DNA from 3 places in the Streptomyces sp. NPDC058678 genome. Region 1 is predicted to be linked to each of the others. Evidence: riboswitches for the same ligand, from Rfam matches in the RefSeq annotation. Region 1 holds a riboswitch; each other region holds the start of a gene.
What was found. A riboswitch is a leader RNA that binds a small molecule or an ion and turns the genes downstream of it on or off. The one in region 1 is predicted to bind cyclic di-AMP.
Positions count from the first base shown of each region.

Region 2: linked by a shared signal. The riboswitch ahead of ACFWWR_RS14455 (NlpC/P60 family protein) and the one ahead of ACFWWR_RS24985 (transglycosylase family protein) in region 1 are both predicted to bind cyclic di-AMP.
Region 3: linked by a shared signal. The riboswitch ahead of ACFWWR_RS12830 (transglycosylase SLT domain-containing protein) and the one ahead of ACFWWR_RS24985 (transglycosylase family protein) in region 1 are both predicted to bind cyclic di-AMP.

Region 1 covers NZ_JBHXSG010000029.1:8,659-15,807, forward strand. Annotated here, with positions in the region: gene ACFWWR_RS24970 (nucleoside triphosphate pyrophosphohydrolase) at 62-1,039, shown strand; gene ACFWWR_RS24975 (cytochrome P450) at 1,504-2,775, shown strand; gene ACFWWR_RS24980 (transglycosylase family protein) at 2,944-3,957, shown strand; cyclic di-AMP (ydaO/yuaA leader) riboswitch at 4,140-4,317, shown strand; gene ACFWWR_RS24985 (transglycosylase family protein) at 4,321-5,025, shown strand; gene eno (phosphopyruvate hydratase) at 5,410-6,696, shown strand; gene ACFWWR_RS24995 (septum formation initiator family protein) at 6,815-7,149, shown strand, end outside.
Region 2 covers NZ_JBHXSG010000012.1:144,367-151,515, forward strand. Annotated here, with positions in the region: gene ACFWWR_RS14440 (DUF4062 domain-containing protein) at 1-147, opposite strand, end outside; gene ACFWWR_RS14445 (NlpC/P60 family protein) at 245-1,309, opposite strand; gene ACFWWR_RS14450 (hypothetical protein) at 1,794-2,147, shown strand; gene ACFWWR_RS14455 (NlpC/P60 family protein) at 2,199-3,374, opposite strand; cyclic di-AMP (ydaO/yuaA leader) riboswitch at 3,382-3,551, opposite strand; gene pcrA (DNA helicase PcrA) at 3,916-6,402, shown strand; gene ACFWWR_RS14465 (M23 family metallopeptidase) at 6,467-7,149, opposite strand, start outside.
Region 3 covers NZ_JBHXSG010000010.1:132,869-140,017, reverse strand. Annotated here, with positions in the region: gene ACFWWR_RS12850 (CHRD domain-containing protein) at 1-594, opposite strand, end outside; gene ACFWWR_RS12845 (polyprenyl synthetase family protein) at 721-1,731, opposite strand; partial or broken gene ACFWWR_RS12840 (MFS transporter) at 2,236-2,427, shown strand; gene ACFWWR_RS12835 (CocE/NonD family hydrolase) at 2,446-4,440, shown strand; cyclic di-AMP (ydaO/yuaA leader) riboswitch at 4,722-4,885, shown strand; gene ACFWWR_RS12830 (transglycosylase SLT domain-containing protein) at 4,891-5,622, shown strand; gene ACFWWR_RS12825 (HAD family hydrolase) at 5,626-6,438, opposite strand; gene ACFWWR_RS12820 (LacI family DNA-binding transcriptional regulator) at 6,542-7,149, opposite strand, start outside.

The sequences.
Region 1 (7,149 bases):
ACGCCCCCCTGCCCTGTGGACAACTGATCGCCTCGTCGGCGGCGTGCGTTAGCTTCGAATGGTGAACGCAACCAGCCCCGAAGCCGCCACCGGCCGCATCGTCCTCCTCACCACCAGCCACCGCGTCGCGCCCGGCCTGCTGTCCTGGCCCGCCTGGCAGGCGCTGCACGCCGCCGACCGCGTGCTGTGCGCGGACGGCGCGCACCCGCAGCTGCCGTATCTGCGCGAGGCGGGAACAGCGGTCGACGAGGCGTCGCCCACCGCCGAGGAACTGGTCGGCGCGTGCGCCGGAGGGCGGACGGTGGTCGTGGTCGCCACCGGCGAGGGCGAGCCGGCCCTCACGGACGGCCTGGCACGCCTCGCGGGCTCCGGCCGCGTCCACATGCCCGAGCTGGAGCTGCTCCCCGCCTCCTACGACCTGCCGGGCGCCCGCCTCCTCGACCTCGTCCAGGTCATGGACCGCATCCGCGCCGAATGCCCCTGGTCGTCCCAGCAGACCCACAAGGGCCTGGCGAAGTACGGCATCGAGGAGGCGTACGAACTCGTCGAGGCCATCGAGGAGGGCGACCGCGACGAACTGCGCGAGGAACTGGGCGACGTCCTGCTCCAGGTCGTCTTCCACGCCCGTATCGCCGAGGAGGACCCTGACGCCCCCTTCTCCGTCGACGACGTCGCCGGCGGCATCGTCGCCAAGCTCATCCACCGCCACCCGCACGTCTTCGGCGACGAGACGGCCACGACCCCCGAGGAGGTCAAGGAGCACTGGCTGCGCACGAAGGCGATAGAGAAGCAGCGCGAGTCGGTCACGGACGGCGTTCCCCTCGGCCAGCCGGGCCTCGCCCTGGCGGCGAAGCTGGCGTCGAGAGTACGGACGGCGGGCCTGCAAGTGCCGTTGCCCAAGGCCGAGGGCATCGGGTACGACCTGCTCGCCCTGGCGGTACGAGCGGAGGCGGAGGGCGTGGATCCGGAGGCGGCACTGCGCGTCGCCGCACGGGCGTACCGGGATGCGGTTCGCGCTGCTGAAGGGCTCGGCGACTAGTCCCGAGGTCTCCTCGGGACTCTGACCGGCCCGTTGAGCTGCTGCCGCGAAAGCAGGGCAGGCTGCCGAGAATGCCGAAGCAGGGCAAGTCGCGGATGCCGAAAGCACAGCAGGTCTGCACAAGCGAAGGCCGGGCAGGTCCGCGGAAGCCGAGGAACGGCCGCGCAAGGTTGCCACCTGGACCCCACCAACCTCCCCGAAGGGCTCTCTCCGCCCCGGCTCTTCCGAGGCTCCCGGCCTCTTCCGAGGCTCCCGGCCTCTTCCGAGGCCCCCGGCCTTCGAGGACTCCGCCGCACCCCGGTCCTCCCCGCCGCCTCACCGGCCCCCCGAAGGGCTCTCTCCGCCCCGCCCGCCCCCTCCGCCTCCTCACCAGCCTCCCCGCAGCGATCCCTCCGCCCCAGCTCGGCCCCATCCCGGCTCCCACCCGGCGTTCCCCCAGCCGAGTCTCCGGATACCGTCAGGGAGTGACCGACCAGCCCACCCCCACGGACCCCGCCCCGGAACTCTTCACCTGGGAGTTCGCGACGGATCCCTACCCTGCCTACGCCTGGCTCCGCGAGAACGCCCCCGTGCACAGAACCAAACTCCCCAGCGGCGTGGAGGCCTGGCTGGTCACCCGGTACGTCGACGCCAAGCAGGCCCTCGCCGACCCGCGTCTGTCCAAGAACCCGGCGCATCACGACGAGCCCGCCCACGCCAAGGGCAAGACCGGCATCCCCGGTGAGCGCAAGGCCGAGCTGATGACCCATCTGCTCAACATCGACCCGCCGGACCACACGAGGCTCCGCCGGCTCGTCTCCAAGGCGTTCACGCCGAGACGCGTCGCCGAGTTCGCGGACCGGGTTCAGGAACTCACCGACCACCTCATCGACCAGTTCGCCGAGAAGGGCAGCGCCGACCTCATCCACGAGTTCGCCTTCCCCCTGCCCATCTACGCGATCTGCGACCTGCTCGGCGTCCCTCGCGAGGACCAGGACGACTTCCGGGACTGGGCGGGGATGATGATCCGTCACGGCGGAGGGCCCCGGGGCGGTGTGGCGCGGTCGGTGAAGAAGATGCGGGGCTATCTCGCTGAGCTCATCCACCGCAAGCGGGAAGCGCTACCGGAGACCGCCGCCCCCGGCGAGGACCTCATCTCCGGCCTCATCCGCGCCTCCGACCACGGCGAGCACCTCTCGGAGAACGAGGCGGCGGCCATGGCCTTCATCCTCTTGTTCGCAGGGTTCGAGACCACCGTCAACTTGATCGGCAACGGCACGTACGCCCTCCTCACCCACCCCGAGCAGCGAGACCGGCTCCAGAAGTCCCTCGCCGCCGGTGAACGGGGCCTCCTGGAGACCGGGGTGGAGGAACTGCTCCGCTACGACGGCCCCGTCGAGCTCGCCACCTGGCGGTTCGCGACCCAGCCGCTCCGCATCGGTGGGCAGGACATCGTGGCCGGCGATCCCGTTCTCGTCGTACTCGCCGCCGCGGACCGGGATCCGGAGCGGTTCGTCGATCCGGACACTCTCGACCTGTCCCGCCGTGACAATCAGCACCTCGGATACGGCCACGGCATCCACTACTGCCTGGGCGCACCCCTCGCCCGTCTGGAGGGGCAGACCGCGCTCGCCACGCTCCTGACGCGCCTTCCGGATCTGCAACTCGCGGTGGAATCGGCAGATTTGCGATGGCGGGGTGGTCTCATCATGCGCGGACTGAGGACGTTGCCCGTCGAGTTCACGCCGCGTGTCTGACTCCTCTCACCTGCGTAAAGGTGACGCGCCCTCACCTCTGTGATCTTCACGTGATCTACGCGGCATTAACTTGTGACAAGTGTTCGACTGCCTATACGTTCACGGATCAGCGCGGCGCCGAGCCTCACCCGCCGCGCTGGTCATCGTTGTCTCGCGAAAGGTTTCCGCATGCTCTCCGGGAACGGCCGTCATCGTCGCCCCCGCCAGGCTCCGGCCATCCTCGTGGCGGCCGGAGTGACGGGCTCCGCCATCGCGATCCCGCTCCTCGGCGCCACCGGCGCGAGCGCGGCGACCGGGACCACGTGGGACCAGGTGGCCAACTGCGAGACGGGTGGCTCCTGGAGCGAGAACAGCGGGGACGGGTACTACGGCGGGCTCCACATCGCCCAGAAGGACTGGGAGCAGTACGGCGGTCTCGACTTCGCCTCGCGCGCCGACCAGGCCAGCCGCAACCAGCAGATATCGGTCGCCGAGAAAATCCTCGCGGACAAGGGTGTCGGCTACTGGTCCACCTGCGGACTGCTCAACGGGCTCAGCAAGGACTCCGCGGCGGCCGACGTCGACACGGGTGTGGTGGACGGCGCGACGTCGGGCAGCGGCGAATCGTCCGACTCGCCCGGCTTGTCGGACTCCTCCGAGTCCTCGGCGGACTCGTCGGCAGACGCGTCCTCGGACGCGTCCGTGTCGCCCACCCCGTCCGGCTCCGGCGACCAGTCGGACGGGTCGGACAAGGCAGGCAACTCGGGCAAGTCCGACTCCTCCTCTGATTCCGTCCCGGGCTCCGATGACTCGCAGGACTCACAGGGTTCCGACAGCTCCGCCACGGACACCACGAAGCAGGATGACTCGGACAAGTCCTGGCAAGAGGGCGGCTCTTCGGCCCTCGTCGACACCGGCTCCCTCAGTGCCGGCCGGCACCGCGGTGGCAGTGCCGACGAGACCGCCGCCGACAGTGGTACCGGCGACGCCGCCGACGGCACCTCCACGGGCCGTCACGCCGTCCGCGCCGACTCGTACACCGTCCGCGTCGGAGACACTCTCGCGTCCATCGCGGACTCCCTTGACCTCCAGGGCGGGTGGCGCGAGCTCTACGCCGAGAACAAGCAGGCGATCGGCGTCGACCCGAGCGTCATCGTGCCCGGTCAGACCCTCTCCGTCGGTGTCGAATCGGGCGAAAACTAGCGGGAGTTCGCGTCACACTTCACACTGAATGTCCGTTTTAGTGAAAGTGTGGGATGACTCTCAGAAGCCCTGATCGTCTTTGAAATTCCGCGGATCGCGTGTCTACGGTCAGGACCGCTCGCCAACACGAGCCCCGGCTGCCGCAACGCCGAATCCTGCCAGCGGCCGTACGGGAACAGTCGTCGCGTCAAGCGCCGTAGGCAGGAGCGGGGGACCCAAGGTAAGCGCCGGAACCAGCAGTTGAGCTGGGTCCGGCTTGGGGTGAAGCCGTGCCGCGCACGAAACAGTGCGAGGCACGGCCGGGCAACTCAACCGGCCCGAACCCGACAGCTCACCTCGCAGGCGTCGGTGAGGGGATCCACCATGCTGTTTTCCGGCAAGGGCAAGCACCGCCGTCCGTCCAAGGCCACCCGGGCCATCGCCATCGCCGGTGTCACCGGCGCCGCCGTCGCCGCCCCGCTGATGGCGGCCGGCAACGCCTCCGCCGCCACCGCCTCCGAGTGGGACGCCGTCGCCCAGTGCGAGTCCGGCGGCAACTGGTCCATCAACACCGGCAACGGCTACTACGGCGGCCTGCAGTTCTCCGCCTCCACCTGGGCCGCGTACGGCGGCACGCAGTACGCCTCGCAGGCCAACCAGGCCTCCAAGTCGCAGCAGATAGCCGTCGCCGAGAAGGTCCTCGCCTCCCAGGGCAAGGGTGCCTGGCCGAGCTGCGGCGTGAACCTGTCGAGCTCCGCGTACAACGGCAGCACCGACACCTCGTCGAACAGCTCCAGCGGCTCCAGCAGCTCCAGCAGCGGTTCCTCGGAGACCACGACCCGTTCCTCGGAGCAGCAGGCGTCCCGTTCCGCGGACCGTCCGGCCGCGAAGAAGACCGTCACCACCCCGACCGGCAAGAAGGTCAAGAAGGGTGACGGCGAGTACAAGGTCGTCAAGGGCGACACCCTCAGCTCGATCGCCGAGGAGAACGACGTCAAGGGCGGCTGGGCGAAGCTGTTCGAGCTGAACAAGGACATCGTCGAGGACGCCAACCTCATCTACCCGGGCCAGCAGCTGCACCTGAAGTGACACGCGGCTCGTAGCTCAGCCACAGCGTCCTTATACCCGCGGGCTCCACAGTGGAGTCCGCGTGAGGGCCACCCCCGTCCCCACGGGCTCCCCGCTCCGGTGCGTCTTCCCCCGTACGCACCGGGGCGGGGCTTTTTCATGGGGTTTGACTGCGGGCTTCGGTGCCGGCTTCGGTGCGAGCCCCGTGCGTGGTTGCGTGCGGGGTTTCGTGGGGTTTCCGCGCACGTTGTACGGGGCTCTTTGTTCCGTTCGGAAACAATTTACTCTCGGTTCTGTCCATCGGGTGGTCGACGGGCTGGCCGATCGCCCGGAGCCGGTTAGGCTCGTCCCGCAGTACCCATCGCGGTCCTGCCAGCCCGCGTCACATTGAAGAAGGAGATGCTCGTGCCGTCCATCGACGTCGTCGTAGCCCGGGAAATCCTGGACTCCCGAGGCAACCCCACGGTCGAGGTCGAGGTCGGCCTCGACGACGGCAGCACGGGTCGTGCCGCCGTTCCGTCCGGTGCCTCCACGGGTGCCTTCGAGGCCATCGAGCTCCGCGACGGTGACCCGAACCGCTATCAGGGCAAGGGTGTCGAGAAGGCCGTCCTCGCCGTCATCGAGCAGATCGGCCCGGAGCTCGTCGGCTACGACGCCACCGAGCAGCGCCTGATCGACCAGGCGATGTTCGACCTGGACGCCACCGACAACAAGGGCTCGCTCGGCGCCAACGCCATCCTCGGCGTCTCCCTCGCCGTCGCCCACGCCGCCTCCGAGGCCAGCGACCTCCCCCTCTTCCGCTACCTGGGCGGCCCGAACGCGCACCTGCTGCCCGTTCCGATGATGAACATCCTGAACGGCGGCTCGCACGCCGACTCCAACGTGGACATCCAGGAGTTCATGATCGCGCCGATCGGCGCGGAGTCCTTCTCCGAGGCGCTGCGCTGGGGCACCGAGGTCTACCACACCCTCAAGAAGGTGCTGAAGTCCAAGGGCCTGTCCACCGGCCTCGGCGACGAGGGCGGCTTCGCCCCGAACCTCGGCTCCAACCGCGAGGCCCTCGACCTCATCCTCGAGGCCGTCAAGGAAGCCGGTTACACCCCCGGCGAGCAGATCGCCCTGGCCCTGGACGTCGCCGCCTCCGAGTTCTACAAGGACGGTGTCTACTCCTTCGAGGGCAAGGAGCGCTCCGCCGCCGAGATGACGGAGTACTACGAGGAGCTCGTCGCGGCCTACCCGCTCGTCTCCATCGAGGACCCGCTGTTCGAGGACGACTGGGCCGGCTGGAAGGTCCTCACCGACAAGCTCGGCGACAAGGTCCAGATCGTCGGCGACGACCTGTTCGTCACCAACCCGGAGCGCCTGGCCCGCGGCATCGAGGAGGGCGCCGCCAACGCCCTGCTCGTCAAGGTCAACCAGATCGGCTCGCTGACCGAGACCCTGGACGCCGTCGAGATGGCCCAGCGCAGCGGCTTCAAGTGCATGATGTCCCACCGCTCCGGCGAGACCGAGGACGTCACCATCGCCGACCTCGCCGTCGCCACCAACTGCGGCCAGATCAAGACCGGCGCCCCGGCCCGCTCCGAGCGCGTCGCCAAGTACAACCAGCTGCTGCGCATCGAGGAGATCCTCGACGACGCCGCGGTGTACGCCGGCCGCAGCGCGTTCCCGCGGTTCCGCTCTGCGAACTAGGCACAGCAAGGGCTGACCCAAGCGGGGTCAAGCCCTAGCCAGTCGTACGTACGTCCCCGTACCCGGTCCCGTACCGTGTCCGGGGACGTACGTACGTGTGAGACGGGAGGCGGGGGACATGGCCGTGAAGGACCGGGACCGTTTCTCCACCGCGACCAGGATCAAGCTGCTCGGCGAGCAGACCGCGGCCCGTGTCTACCGCTCCCAGACCAAACGGCAGGCCCGCCGCTCCCGGCTCACCGGCCGGGCCGCGCTGCTCGCCATGGTCCTGTGCACGCTGGTCGTGGCGCTCGCCTATCCCATAAGGCAGTACGTCTCCCAGCGCGCCGAGATCGCCGACGTGCAGCGCCAGCAGGAGCAGGCCCGGCAGCGGGTCGAGCAGCTGCGCGACCTCAAGGCGCGCTGGCAGGACGACGCGTACGCGGAGCAGCAGATCCGGCAGCGGCTGCACTA
Region 2 (7,149 bases), on a different contig from region 1:
GGCAAGACATCTCCCCAAGGGACGCTCGTCGAAGGCGGCATAGTCCTCCATGGCGATGACGTCCAGCTGAAGTCGGCGCAGTGCGGCCAGCGCAGCCGCCCTGTATTCCTCCAGATCGGACACCGTCGACGACAGATAGACCCTCACCCTGCGTACCTCGCTCCTCACGCGGTGAGGACAAGGTACAGGCGGGCGGGGGGATTTGGCGGCGGTCCGGCCACACCGTCCGAGCAGCCCTCGCCGCTCACACCACCCGAGTCGCCCCCGCGAACGGCATCTCGCTGATCGGAGCCAGCCGCACCGGCGCCGACGGGTTCGGGGCGTGGATCATCTGGCCGTTGCCGACGTAGATGCCTACGTGGCTGATGGCGGAGTAGAAGAACACCAGGTCGCCCGGGAGGAGTTCGGAGTGGGGGACGCGCCGGCCGGTGTCGATCTGGGCGTAGGTCGTGCGGGGCAGGGAGAGGCCGGCGGAGCGGTAGGCGGCCTGGATGAGGCCCGAGCAGTCGAAGGCGTCGGGGCCGGTCGCGCCCCAGACATAGGGGCTGCCGAGCTTGGTGTAGGCGTAGGAGACGGCTGCCGCGGCGCGGGAGTTGGGTGCCTGGGAGGTGACGGAACCGGGAGCCGCCAGGCCGTCCCGGGGAGCCGTGGACGCCCGTGAGGCCCGGGTCGGGTCACTCTCCCCGAGCCGCGCCCGCTCCTCGGTGGGCAGCTGGGACAGCAGCCGTCGGGCCGCGCCCAGCTTGCCGTTGACGGTCTTCTTGTGCCGCTTCAGCTCCGCCTGACGCGACTTCAGGGAGGCGAGTTCGATGTGGGCCGCGCCGCGCAACTGCTCGATCTCCCGCAGCTGTCGGCGTACGCGTGCGACGGACGAGGCCTGGCGGTTGCCGGCCCGTTCGGCGAACTCGGCGCCGTCCAGGTACCGGTCGGGGTCGGCGGAGAGCGCGAGCTGGAGGGCGGGGTCCAGGCCGCCGTCGCGGTACTGGGCTGCGGCCATCGAACCCAGCGATTCCCGGGCGGAGTTGAGGCTGTCCGTCTTGCGCGCCGCCTCGTCCCGCAGGGTCGCCAGCCGCGTCTCGGCCGCCTCCGCCTTCTCCTTCGCCCCGTTGTACTTCTCGGTGGCGACCTCCGCCTCCTGGTACAGCTTGTCCACCTTCGCCTTGACCTGCGCCGGCGTGAGCTGCGGTTCGGCGTGTCCGGTCCCGTCGAAGCCGGTCGCGGTCGCCGCGCCCGCGAGGGCGATCGTCGCCGCCGTACGGGCCTTGCTGCCGGCGATTGAGCGTTGCCGGGGCTTGCGGTGCGCTGCCACGTGGACTGCACGTCCTTTCGTGCGACTCGTACGACCGCCTTGTCCGTACGAACGCCAGGCGGAGCGGACGTACGGCCGCCCGCGGGCGGTCACGCGTCCGGCGGCGACCCGCACAGGGGGAGCGGACCGCCGCCGGACCTTTCTCGGCGGTGGTGGCCGACTGCCGCCCCTGGCCCGGGCGGCGGTGGGGAGCCGGTCACCTGGTGGAGGACGCTAAACCCGACAGTGACGGCTTGGTAACGCGATGTACGGAAGTTCCTCCAGCTGACCGCCGGGTGACCGGATGTGACCGTGATCCACCGTGAGGGCCGTCTACTTCACGCAGAGCGATGACCGATGTGTCGAACCGGGACCTATGGGGGCGGCGGAGTGCTATGGGGCGCATATATGCAAGATCCGGTCGGCACGGGTGGCGGGCGCGCGAGGTGTTCTCGGGGCGGGGCGGTGTCGGGCGGCGCCCGGGCCCTGATTAGGCTCCGGCCTCATGGACGTACTCATCCATCTCTTCGTCGGCCTGCACATCGTCGGCATCGCCTCGCTGCTCGGCGGCTTCCTCACCCAGATGAAGGCGATGGGGCAGGGCACCGCCCGGTTCGTCCCGGCGATGCTGCACGGCGCCCTGACGATGCTGGTCACCGGCGTCATCCTGGTCGGGCTCAACCAGGCCGACGACCAGCCCGTCAACAACATCAAGATCGGCGTGAAGCTGGCCCTGCTGATCGTGATCCTCGGGCTCGTCTACGTGAAGCGGGATGAGGAGAAGGTGGAGAAGGGGCTGTTCGGCCTGGTGGGCCTGTTGACCACCGCGAACATCTTCATCGCCGTGCTGTGGACGTGACCTCGGCTCTGCCGGCGGCGTAGGCCGCCGACAGAGCCTTCGAGCGTCGCGTCAGGCCGGCCGCACCACGCTGTGGATCGACGACTCGCCGTCGTAGTAGATCGACTCCTCGCGGACGTACGCGCCCGGCTTCGGGGCGTGGATCATCATGCCGTTGCCGATGTACATGCCGACGTGGCTGAGATCGTCGTAGAAGAACACCAGGTCACCGGGCTGGGCGGCGGAGAGGGAGACCGTGGTGCCGGCGTTGACCTGGTCGTACGTGACGCGCGGGATGTCCACGCCGGCGGCCTTCCAGGCAGCCTGGGTGAGCCCGGAGCAGTCGTAGGACTCGGGGCCGGTGGCGCCCCAGACGTACGGCTTGCCGATCTGGGCGCGGGCGAAGGCGAGTGCCTTCTCGGCCTTGGTGGCGTACGCGGAGTCCGTGGCGGTGGAGGTGGAGCTGGAGGTGGAGGAGGACGAGCTCGACGCGCTGCTGTTCGCCTCCTGCTGAGCCGCCTCCTCCCGGGCCTTCTGCTCCGCCGCCTGCTGCCGTGCCAGCTCCGCCGCCTTGGCCGCGGCCTCCTGCTGCTTCTTCTGCTCGATCGCCGCGAGCCGTGCCTTCTCCTCGGCGGTCAGCTGGGACAGCAGCGCGCGGGCGTCGGCGAGCTTCTTCTGGACGGTGGCCTTGGCGGTCTTCAGGTCGCCCTGCGACTCGGTGAGCGTCCGAAGGCTCTCGGTGGCCTCCTGGCGCTTCTTCATCGTCGCGGACTGCTCGGTGACGTAGTCGTCGACCGCGCCCTTCTGGCGATTGGTCAGCCGGCCCATCAACTGGGTCTGGTCGAAGTAGTCCTGCGGGGAGTCCGCGAGCAGGAAGGTCGCCGTGTCGGGGGTGGAGGCGCCGCTGCGGTACTGGGCGGCGGCGAAGGAACCGAGCTCCTCCCGGGCCTCGTTGAGGCTCTGGGTGCGCTTGGCGACGTCGTCGAGGAGGGTGTCGACGCGCTTGCGCTGCTTGGCGGTCTTCTCCTCGGCCGCGTTGTACTTGTCGGTCGCCGACTCCGCCTGCCGGTACAGGTCGTCGACCTTCTTCTCGACCTCTTCGAGGCTCGGTTTGTCGTCGGCCGACGGGGCGGCGTTGGCCGTCTGGGACAGCAGGGCCACGGAGGTGAGGGCGGCCGTGGCAAGGGCGGGGGTCCGTATGCCTGCTACGCGCGTACCCGAAGGACGCGACTTGCGGTGCGACGCCAAGGGAGGCGACTCCTTCCACGTTCCGCCTACCGAGTTAGCTGTCGGGTTCGGGCGGGTGGCTAGGAAGGTTTGCCCTACGGCCCTTCCCCGGAGGGAATGCGGGCCGATTCACCCCAAGTTCGGTGGGTCCCCGGCTCCGGGCGCACGGCGGCGCGTCGGACTCGGCGGAGGCCGCGCGGCCCGGCGACGTTCGCCGGAGGGGGTCGTACGGCCTGCCCGGCACGGTAGCCAACTGGTGTGGCCCCTGTGAAGGTTGATGTTCGATATGCCCGATACATTTTCGTGACCTTGGGTCAGGCATGCCGCTCGCCGTGATCAATCCATGGTGCTCTGCTGCGGTATATGCGCCTTTCGGTCCTTTCGGCAGGCGATCCACCATCTCGACTCGGCCGATCGCTGACCGTGATGACACCCTTGCGGACGGTAAGTCGGCCGGGTCGGTCGACCTCCGCAAGATCTTCGGCCCCTGAAGCCGCCGAATCAGGCGATGTTCTCGGGGCGGCGGCGGGCTGTCAGTGGGGCGCCCTAGACTCGGAGAGCGATGAGCAGCCTCTTTGACGACAGCTTCCTGGCGAACCTCCAGGCCCCCCGGGCCCACGAGGAGGAACACCCGCCACCCCCCGAGGACGATCACGTACCGGAGCCGGTTCCGGACGATCTGTTCGGCGGGAAGTTCGACGTGCCGCCGGACCGGGACGCGTACTACCGTGACGGCGCCCCGCGCCCGGTGGTGGACGCGGCCGCGCTCCTGGACGGACTGAACGAAAACCAGCGCGCCGCGGTCGTGCACCACGGCACCCCGCTGCTCATCGTGGCCGGCGCGGGCTCCGGCAAGACCCGCGTACTCACCCACCGCATCGCCCACCTACTCGGCGAGCGGCACGTGCATCCGGGCCAGATCCTCGCGATCACCTTCACCAACAAAGCCGCGGGCGAGATGAAGGAACGCGTCGAGCAGCTCGTCGGCCCGCGCGCGAACGCGATGTGGGTGATGACGTTCCACAGTGCCTGCGTGCGGATCCTGCGACGGGAGTCGAAGAAGCTGGGCTTCACCTCCTCCTTCTCGATCTACGACGCGGCCGACAGCAAGCGTCTGATGGCGCTCGTCTGCCGTGACCTGGACCTCGACCCCAAGCGCTTCCCGCCGAAGTCCTTCAGCGCCAAGGTCTCGAACCTGAAGAACGAGCTGATCGACGAGGAGGACTTCGCCGCCCAGGCCACCGACGGCTTCGAGAAGACCCTCGCCCAGGCCTACGCCATGTACCAGTCACGACTGCGCGAGGCGAACGCCCTCGACTTCGACGACCTGATCATGACGACGGTCAACCTGCTCCGCGCCTTCCCGGACGTCGCCGAGCACTACCGCCGCCGCTTCCGGCACGTCCTCGTCGACGAGTACCAGGACACCAACCACGCCCAGTACTCCCTGGTCAGGGAGCTCGTCGGCACCTCCGAGCACCCGGTGGACGTACCGCCCAGTCAGGACGACCTCCAGCCCGCCGAACTGTGCGTGGTGGGCGACGCCGACCAGTCGATCTACGCCTTCCGCGGTGCGACCATCCGCAACATCCTCCAGTTCGAGGAGGACTACCCGGACGCGACGACGATCCTCCTGGAGCAGAACTACCGCTCCACCCAGACGATCCTCACCGTCGCCAACGCCGTCATCGAGCGCAACGAGTCCCGCCGCCCCAAGAACCTGTGGACCAACGCCGGTGCCGGGGCGCGCATCACCGGCTATGTCGCCGACACCGAGCACGACGAGGCGCAGTTCGTCGCCGACGAGATAGACCGTCTCACCGACGCGGGCAACGCGAAGGCGGGAGACGTCGCCGTCTTCTACCGTACGAACGCCCAGTCCCGTGTCTTCGAAGAGATCTTCATCCGCGTCGGCCTGCCCTACAAGGTCGTCGGCGGCGTCCGCTTCTACGAGCGCAAGGAGGTCCGGGACGTCCTCGCCTACCTGCGGGTGCTGGCCAACCCGGAGGACTCGGTCCCGCTGCGCCGGATCCTGAACGTCCCCAAGCGGGGCATCGGCGACCGCGCCGAGGCGATGATCGACGCCCTGTCCCAGCGGGAGAAGATCAGCTTCCCGCAGGCGCTCAAGCGCGTCGACGAGGCGTACGGCATGGCCGCGCGCTCGACGAACGCCGTGAAGCGGTTCAACACGCTCATGGAGGACCTCCGCACGATCGTTGAGTCCGGCGCGGGCCCCGCGACCGTCCTGGAGGCGGTGCTCGAACGGACCGGCTACCTCGCCGAGTTGCAGGCGTCCACTGACCCGCAGGACGAGACGCGCATCGAGAACCTTCAGGAACTCGCGGCCGTGGCCCTGGAGTTCGAGCAGGAGTCCGGGGAGGGCGAGACCCCGGGCGGTCTCTCCGCATTCCTGGAGCGGGTCGCGCTAGTCGCCGACTCCGACCAGATCCCCGACGAGGACGAGGACGGCTCCGGAGTCATCACCCTGATGACCCTGCACACCGCCAAGGGCCTCGAGTTCCCGGTCGTCTTCCTGACCGGCATGGAGGACGGCGTCTTCCCGCACATGCGCTCCCTCGGCCAGCCCAAGGAGCTGGAGGAGGAGCGGCGCCTGGCGTACGTCGGCATCACGCGCGCGCGGGAACGGCTGTACCTGACCCGGTCGTCGATGCGCAGCGCGTGGGGACAGCCCTCGTACAACCCGCCCTCGCGGTTCCTGGAGGAGATCCCGGCACAGCACGTCGACTGGAAGCGGACGGGTGCCATGGCGCCGATGTCCTCCGGGCCGGCGTCCGGGGTGGCGGCCTCGCTGTCGTCGTCCCGCTCCCGCTCGTCCGCCTCGGGTGCGTCCGGCTTCGCCACGCGCCGGACCTCGGAGAAGCCGACCGTGTCGCTGGCGGTCGGGGACCGGGTGACACACGACCAGTTCGGGCTCGGCACGGTCGTGGGCGTGAAGGGCACGGGCGGCAACGCGGAGGCGACGATCGACTTCGGGGACACCAAGCCGAAGCGGCTGCTGCTGCGGTACGCGCCGGTGGAGAAGCTGTAGGAGACGGGGGCGGGGCCCGGGCCGGTCGGCCTGAGGGAGCAGCCCGGGGCTGCCCCCTCACGTCCTACGTCGGGTCGATCCCGTGGCTGCGCAGCCACGGCAGCGGGTCGATGGCCGAGCCACCCGCCGGCCGTACCTCGAAGTGCAGGTGCGGGCCGGTCGAGTTGCCGGAGTTGCCGGAGTACGCGATCGGGTCGCCGGCCTTGACGGTCGTACCGGAGGCGACGCGGTAGCTGGAGAGGTGGCAGTACCACGTCTCCGTGCCGTCCTTCGCGGTCACGATCATCATGTTGCCGTACGCGCTGTTCCACTGCGTCCGCACGGTGCCGTCGGTGGCGGCCATCACGGTCGTGCCGTAGGAGACCGGGAAGTCGATGCCGGTGTGCACGGACATCCAGTTGATGCCGGACTGGCCGTAGTAGGCGCTGAGGCCGTGCTGCGCGACCGGCAGCGCGTACTTGGGCCGCAGCCGCTCCTTGCGCGCCGCCTCCGCGGCCGCCTTCTTCTTCTCGGCGAGCTGCTGGGCCTTGAGGTCGATACGTTCCTGCGTACGGCTGGCCCGGTCGGCGAAGTCGTCGGCGCCCGCGGACAGGCTCTGCAGCTGGGTGTCCAGCTTGTTGTTCGCCGCGGAGGGCTTGACGGCCGTCGCGTCCGCCAAGGTCGTCGTCGTGTCGCTGCTGTCGTCGGCAAGCGCGCTGACGGACGCGGCGGCGATCCCCACGACGCCCATGACACAGGCCGAGGGGA
Region 3 (7,149 bases), on a different contig from region 1:
CGGCTTGCACTCGTAGATCTGCTTGCCCTTGCGGACGGAGGCCTGGAAGTTGTGGAGGGCGTCGCGGAAGCCGAAGGCGGCGACGGTGACCTTGTGGAGCTGGCCGCGGACGGCTCCGCCCGGGAACGCGGCGGTGTGCAGGTTGGCGTAGAAGGAGCCGGGGTCGCTCTTGAGGGCGTCGAGCAGTGCCGCGTCCTCGACCTTGACGGTTCCGGTGACGGTACGGCCCTTGCCGTTGCTCTTCAGGAGCTTGGTGAAGTCGATTGCGACGCCGCCGTTGGTGCCCTTGGCGCCCCGGTGGAGGTGGAGGACGGTCGGCTTGTCGGTGCCGCGCCACTTGACGGCGACGGAGACCTTGTCGCCCTCGACCCGGACGAACTGGAGCGCGGCGCCGTCCTTGTCGCCGACGGCCGGGCCGCCCTCGGCGGGCACCTCGTTGGCGCCCCTGAGGCTCGCGGCGAGGACGGTGCCGTCACCGCCGCCGTCTTCGGCGGCGACGGCGGGAACCGTGGTGGCTGCGACACCGCCGACGGTGGTCAGGACGGCGGCGGTGAGGAGCAGGGTGGTACGGCGTTTCGCGAACGTCGTGCTCATGCCCATGATGGAGTTTTCTTCCCGTTTCGCAGCCGACACACCCTGCGTCAGCTTCTGGGCATGCATACGGGAGCGGTCTCCCGCGGGATCAGTCCCACATGAGTGACTTGCGTCACTTCTCGGCCGTCAGCCGGCCCGGTGCACCACCGCTTCGCACATCTCCATCAGCGCGGCCTTCGCGTCGCACTCCCGCAGCGGAGCCAGTGCCGCGCGCGCGTCCTCGGCGTAGCGCACGGTGTCCCGCCGCGCCTGCTCCAGCGCGGGGTGCGCCCGCAGCGCCTCCAGCGCCTGCGCGTGCCGCGCGTCGTCGGTCAGGTCGGAGTCCAGCAGCTCGCACAGCGCGATGTCCTCGGCCAGCCCCAGGCGCTCCGCCCGCTCCCGCAGCCGCAGTACCGGAAGGGTCCGGATGCCCTCGCGCAGATCCGTGCCCGGCGTCTTCCCGGACTCGTGGGAGTCGGACGCGATGTCCAGGACGTCGTCCGCGAGCTGGAAGGCGACGCCCAGCCGCTCGCCGTACTGCGTCAGCACGTCGACGACCGTCTCGTCGGCGCCCGACATCATCGCGCCGAACCGGCACGCCACGGCCACCAGGGAGCCCGTCTTGCCGCCCAGCACGTCGAGGTAGTGCTCGACCGGGTCGCGCCCGTCCGTCGGGCCGGCCGTCTCCAGGATCTGGCCGGTGACCAGCCGTTCGAACGCCTCCGACTGGACCCGGACCGCCTCGGGGCCGAGGTCGGCCAGGATGTGCGAGGCGCGCGCGAACAGGAAGTCGCCGGTGAGGACGGCGACCGAGTTGCCCCAGCGGGCGTTGGCGCTGGCGACCCCGCGTCGCACCTCGGCCTCGTCCATCACGTCGTCGTGGTACAGCGTCGCCAGGTGGGTCAGTTCCACCACCACCGCCGACGGCACGATCCCCGGCGCATAAGGGTCCCCGAACTGGGCGGCAAGCATCACGAGCAGCGGCCGGAACCGCTTTCCGCCCGCCCGCACCAGGTGCTGGGCCGCCTCCGTGATGAAGGGGACCTCACTCTTGGTGGCTTCGAGCAGTCCCTCCTCGACAGCCGCCAATCCGGCCTGGACATCGGCTTCCAGAGCCTGGTCCCGCACGCTCAGCCCGAACGGCCCGACGACGGTCACGAGGGGTCTCCTGTCTGCTGGTGTCTACTGGCGATTACACGGTTTGTCGATAGGTCGCTGCCATCACTCAAGTCAGCGTATCCGGTCACGTTTCGATCACCGATAGCGCCCGCCCGTCCAGCGCGGGCGGTATCGGATCACGACGGGTATGTTTTTGATCACTTGAAAAGAACGGATATCTATCGACTTACATGGAAGTAGTGGAGTGTGTCCCGAACCACCCTCGACACCGCGCCCGGCGGTCGGCCGCCGCCCGAGGACGACACCGCCTCCCTCGGCCGGCCCAAGAGCCTGCTCACCCTCTCCGCCCTCGAGGTCCGGGAGCGCTTCTCGCTCCTCGGCACGCAGGCCATCCTCGCCCTCCGCCTCGCCGACACGGTGACCCACGGCGGCATGGGCATGTCGCCCGGAACCGCCGCCTACGTGAGGGGCCGCCGTCACCTGGCCGGACGCAAGCGCACGGCCGAGTTCGCCCTCGCCGCCGGCAGGTGGCTCACCGGGGGCAGCCGGACCATGCCCCTCGGGTTCCTGTCCCTCGCCCGGGCGAACGGCATCCACGCCCGGACGGTGAGGCTCCACGACGACGCCTCCAGGCCCGCCTGCTTCGGCGGCAACGGCGCGATCGCGGTGGCCACCGGTCTGGCGGCCACGGCCGCGGCGCCGTGGCCTCGGCGCACCATGCACCCGGTCCACTGAAGTCACGGGGTCACGCTCATGCACATCCGTACGTCCTTCCCCTACGAGACGACCCACGAGGACCTCCGCATCCCGCTCCCGGACAGGACCCACCTCTACGCGCGCGTGTGGCGTCCCCTCACGGACGAACCAGTACCCGCGATCCTCGAATACCTGCCGCACCGCCTGACCGACTGGACCGCGCCCCGCGACTGGCAACGCCATCCCTGGTACGCGGGCCACGGTTACGCCTCCGTACGAGTGGACCTGCGCGGACACGGCAACAGCGAGGGCATGCCCGGCGACGAGTACTCGGCGACGGAGCTGGCCGACGGCGTCGAAGTAGTCAACTGGCTGGCTGCCCAACCCTGGTGCGACGGCAGGGTCGGCATGTTCGGCATCGCCTGGGGCGGCTTCAACTCCCTCCAGATCGCGGCCCTCGCTCCCGAGCCGCTCAAGGCGATCGTCACGGTCTGCTCCACCGACGACCGCTATGACAACGACGTGCACTACAGGGGAGGTTCCGTCCTCGCGGTGGACATGCACGCGTGGGCGGCCACCATGCTCGCCGTCGTCTCCCGCCCGCCGGACCCGCGGTACGTCGGCGAGGCCTGGCGGGACATGTGGCTCAAGCGCCTGGAGGAGGTCGATCCCCTCATCCACACCTGGCTCGACCACCAGACCCGGGACCGCTACTGGCGCCACGGCAGCGTCTGCGAGGACTACGGCGCGATCGACGCCGCCGTCCTCGCGGTCGGCGGCTGGCACGACCCCTACCGCGACACGGTCCTGCGCCTCGTCGAGCACCTCCCGGCCGACCGGGTCCGCGGCCTGATCGGCCCCTGGTCCCACCAGTACCCCGACCGCGGCCTGCCGCCCGGCCCGGCGATCGGCTTCCTCCAGGAGACCCTGCGCTGGTGGGACCACTGGCTCAAGGGCAAGGACACGGGCGCGATGTCCGAACCCCTCCTGCGTGCCTACGTCAGCGACTCCCACCCCCCGGCCACGGTCCACGACACCCTGCCCGGCCGCTGGGTCGGCGAGCCGGCCTGGCCCTCCCCCAACGTCACGACGATCTCGTACGGCCTTCAGGGTGCCCCTTTCCTCGTTCGCTCCCCGCAGCACACCGGCATCGACGCCGGCCGCTTCCTCCCCCTCGGGAACGACGCCGACCTGCCGCCCGACCAGCGCGAGGAGGACGGCAGGTCGGTGTGCTTCGAGTTCGAAGCCGCCGAGGAGTTGTGGGTGTTGGGGCGGCCGAGGGTACGGCTCAGGCTGACCTCCGAGGTGCCGCGCGGCCAGGTGATCGCCCGGGTCTGCGACGTGGCCCCGGACGACTCCTCGACCCTGGTCACCCGGGGCGTGCTGAACCTGTCGGCGCGGCAGGGACGGGACAAGGTCGTGCCGTGGGAGCCGGGTGTCACGGAGGACGTGGAGTTCGAGCTGAACGGCATCGGCCACGCCTTCCCGCCCGGCCACCGCATCCGCCTGTCGGTCTCCTCCACGTACTGGCCGTGGATCTGGCCGCAGCCCGACTCGGCGGCCGGCTTCGCGCTGGACCCGGAGGGCAGCTTCCTCGAACTGCCGGTGCGGGCAGGGGAATCCGTCTCCGGCATCACCTTCGAGGAACCGGAGCAGTCCGAGCCGCTCGGCGTCAACTCCCCGGTCACGCTGGACGAACCGCGACCGGAGCGGCTGGTCGTACGCGATGTGGCCAAGGGTGAGTGGCGGCTGGAGGTCGACCCGCGCCCCGGCGGCACCCGGGTGTATCCCGACGGTCTGGAGTGCACCGAGGACGCGCTGGAGACGTTCACGATCAACGAGTCGGACCCACTGTCGGCCCGTGCCCGGTCGGAGTGGTCGGTCCGACTGCACCGCCCCGAGCTCGCCTGGGAGGCGACGGTGCGTACCCGGTCGGAGCTCAGCTGCGACGAAACGGACTTTTTCGCCTCCAATGAGGTGATCTGCACGGACAGCGACGAGGTGGTCTTCCACCGGACGTGGGAGAAGCGGATCCCACGGACGGCCGGTTGACTACGAGTTGGGCTCATTGCCCGATTTGACACCCTTGCGAACGCGCGTGAGTTGGGTCACTCGCGCCCGATTTCGGCCTCGATGCCACCGGCTCACATTCCCCCTTGCACGGTGCGCGAGTTGAGTCTTGGCAACCGCAAAGGATCAAGCGCCCCATATGCCTCAGACCAAGGTCAACAGGTCGATGTGTGAATCCGGCACTTGTTACGGACATGTGCTCTCGCATACGTTCCGGGCCTGTCGGGCGGACGCCTAATCCTGCCGCCGCCCAACAGGACACTCATCGACCATCACCGCACGGCAGGAGCGGGGGAACCAGGTAAGTCGCCGCACCGGAAATCACGCCGGTACGACTAGGGGTGAAGTCGCGCCGCCTCACGGCGGCGCGGCCGGGCAGCTCCCGCCCGAACCCGACAGCTCACCTCGTAGGCGCCGGAGAGGAACAGCGCCATGGCCGCACGAGGCAAGCACCGTCGCACCCGAACCAGCCCGCTCACCCGAGGCGTCGTCACAGCCGGAACCGGCATCGCCGCCCTCGCCCTCCCGCTCCTGAGCACGACCACCGCGAGCGCCGCACAGCCGGCCAAGGTCCCCGCCGCCGCGCCGGCCGCGGCGCAGGTCAGGACCGTCACGTACACCACGGTCAAGGGCGACACGCTCTATGGCATCGCGGACAAGTACGGCACTCCCGGCGGCTGGCAGCAGCTCCACAAGGACAACCGCAAGGCCGTCGGCGACAACCCCCGGCTGATGCACGCGGGTCTCGAGCTGAAGGTCAGGACGACCAAGAAGGCGAGCGCGCCCGCCAAGAAGTCCACCCAGTCCGTGGCCACCGCCACCCAGGCCTCGGTCAAGACGTACGCGAACAACCTCGACGGCTGGATCCGCGAAGCGCTGGACATCATGGCGCAAAAGGGGATTCCCGGCTCGTACGACGGCATTTACCGCAACGTCATGCGCGAGTCGTCCGGCAACCCGCAGGCCATCAACAACTGGGACTCCAACGCCGCCGCCGGCACTCCGTCCAAGGGCCTGCTCCAGACCATCGACCCGACCTTCCAGGCGTATCACGTGGACGGCACGTCGTGGGACCCGTACGACCCGGTCGCGAACATCACCGCGGCCTGCAACTACGCGGCCGCGCGGTACGGCTCGATCGACAACGTCTTCGGGGCGTACTGAGCCCTACCGGCGCGGAAACAGTCTCTCGAGGACGACGGCGATGCCGTCGTCCTCGTTGGACAAGGTGATCTCGTCGGCCACGGACTTCAGTTCGGGGTGGGCGTTGGCCATGGCCACGCCGCGGGCGGCCCAGTCGAACATGGGGATGTCGTTGGGCATGTCCCCGAAGGCGATGGTGTGTTCGGGCCCGAGGCCCAGATGGTCGGCGGCCAGGGCGAGCCCCGTCGCCTTGGTGATGCCGCATGGCTGGAGTTCGACGGTCCCGGGACCCGACATGGTGACCGTCGCCAGGGAACCGATCACTCCGCGGGCCGTCGCCGCCAACTCGTCGTCGGACAGGTCGGGATGGCGCAGCAGCACCTTGCTGATCGGCTCGCTCCACAGGTCGTCGCGCCTCCCGACCCGTACCGCGGGCAGGGTCGGGTGGGGCATCAGATAGCCCGGCTCGATGAGGGTCAGCCCGTGGACGCCGTCCTGGTCCACGGCCGCGTACACCTGGCCGATCTCGGCCTCGATCTTGCCGAGCGCGGTCTCGGCCAGCTCCCGGTCCAGGGTGACCGACCACAGCAGACGGTCCGCGCCGGCGTCGTACACCTGCGCGCCCTGCCCGCACACCGCGAGCCCCTCGCTGCCCAGGTCGTCGAGGAGCGGCCGCACTCTGGGCGCCGGGCGGCCGGTCACCACCAGATGCCGGGCCCCTGCCGCCGCCACCCGCGCGAGCGCGGCGAGCGACCGGTCGGAGAGGGTGTCGTCGCCTCGGAGCAGCGTTCCGTCCAGGTCGGTGGCGATGAGTGAATATGCGGTGGGTGCGGCCATGATCAGAGAATACGGATGGAACGCCCCGGCGACTCGACGCGAACCGGACGGCTACAGCCTTCACATGCGTTGACGCCTGCTCCGGTTACGGCAGTTGGCGCGGTCACGCGGAGTCCCGTACCACCAGTTCCGTGGGGAGTATCACTCCCGACGTGTCCTCCCCCGCGATCTGCGCGAGCAGCATGCGGACCATCTCGGCGCTGATGCGCTCGAAGGGCTGGCGGACGGTGGTGAGGGCGGGGGTGATGGCGGTGGCCGCGGGAGAGTCGTCGAAGCCTCCGACAGCGATGTCGTCGGGGACCGAACGGCCGCTCTGCTGCAGGGCGTTGACGACCCCCTGGGCCATGAGGTCGGAGGCGACGAACACCGCGTCCAGGTCGGGTGCCTGGGTGAGCAGCCGGTGGGCCGCCTGCTCGCCGCCGGTACGGCGGTAATCGCCCTCGGTCACCAGTGCCGGGTCGTAGGGCAGCCCCGCCTCGGCGAGCACCTCGCGGTAGCCGGCCAGCCGGTCCGTGCCGCCGGGGGTGTCCAGCGGACCGGTGATCATGCCGATGCGGCGGCGGCCGCTGGCCAGGAGGTGGCGGACCATCTCCCGGGCCCCGTCGCGGTCGTCGGCCGCCACGTAACTCACCCTGGAGCCGAGGCCCATCGGCTTGCCGCAGGCCACCAACGGCATCCCGGCGGCGCGCAGTTCGGCGGCGACCGGGTCCC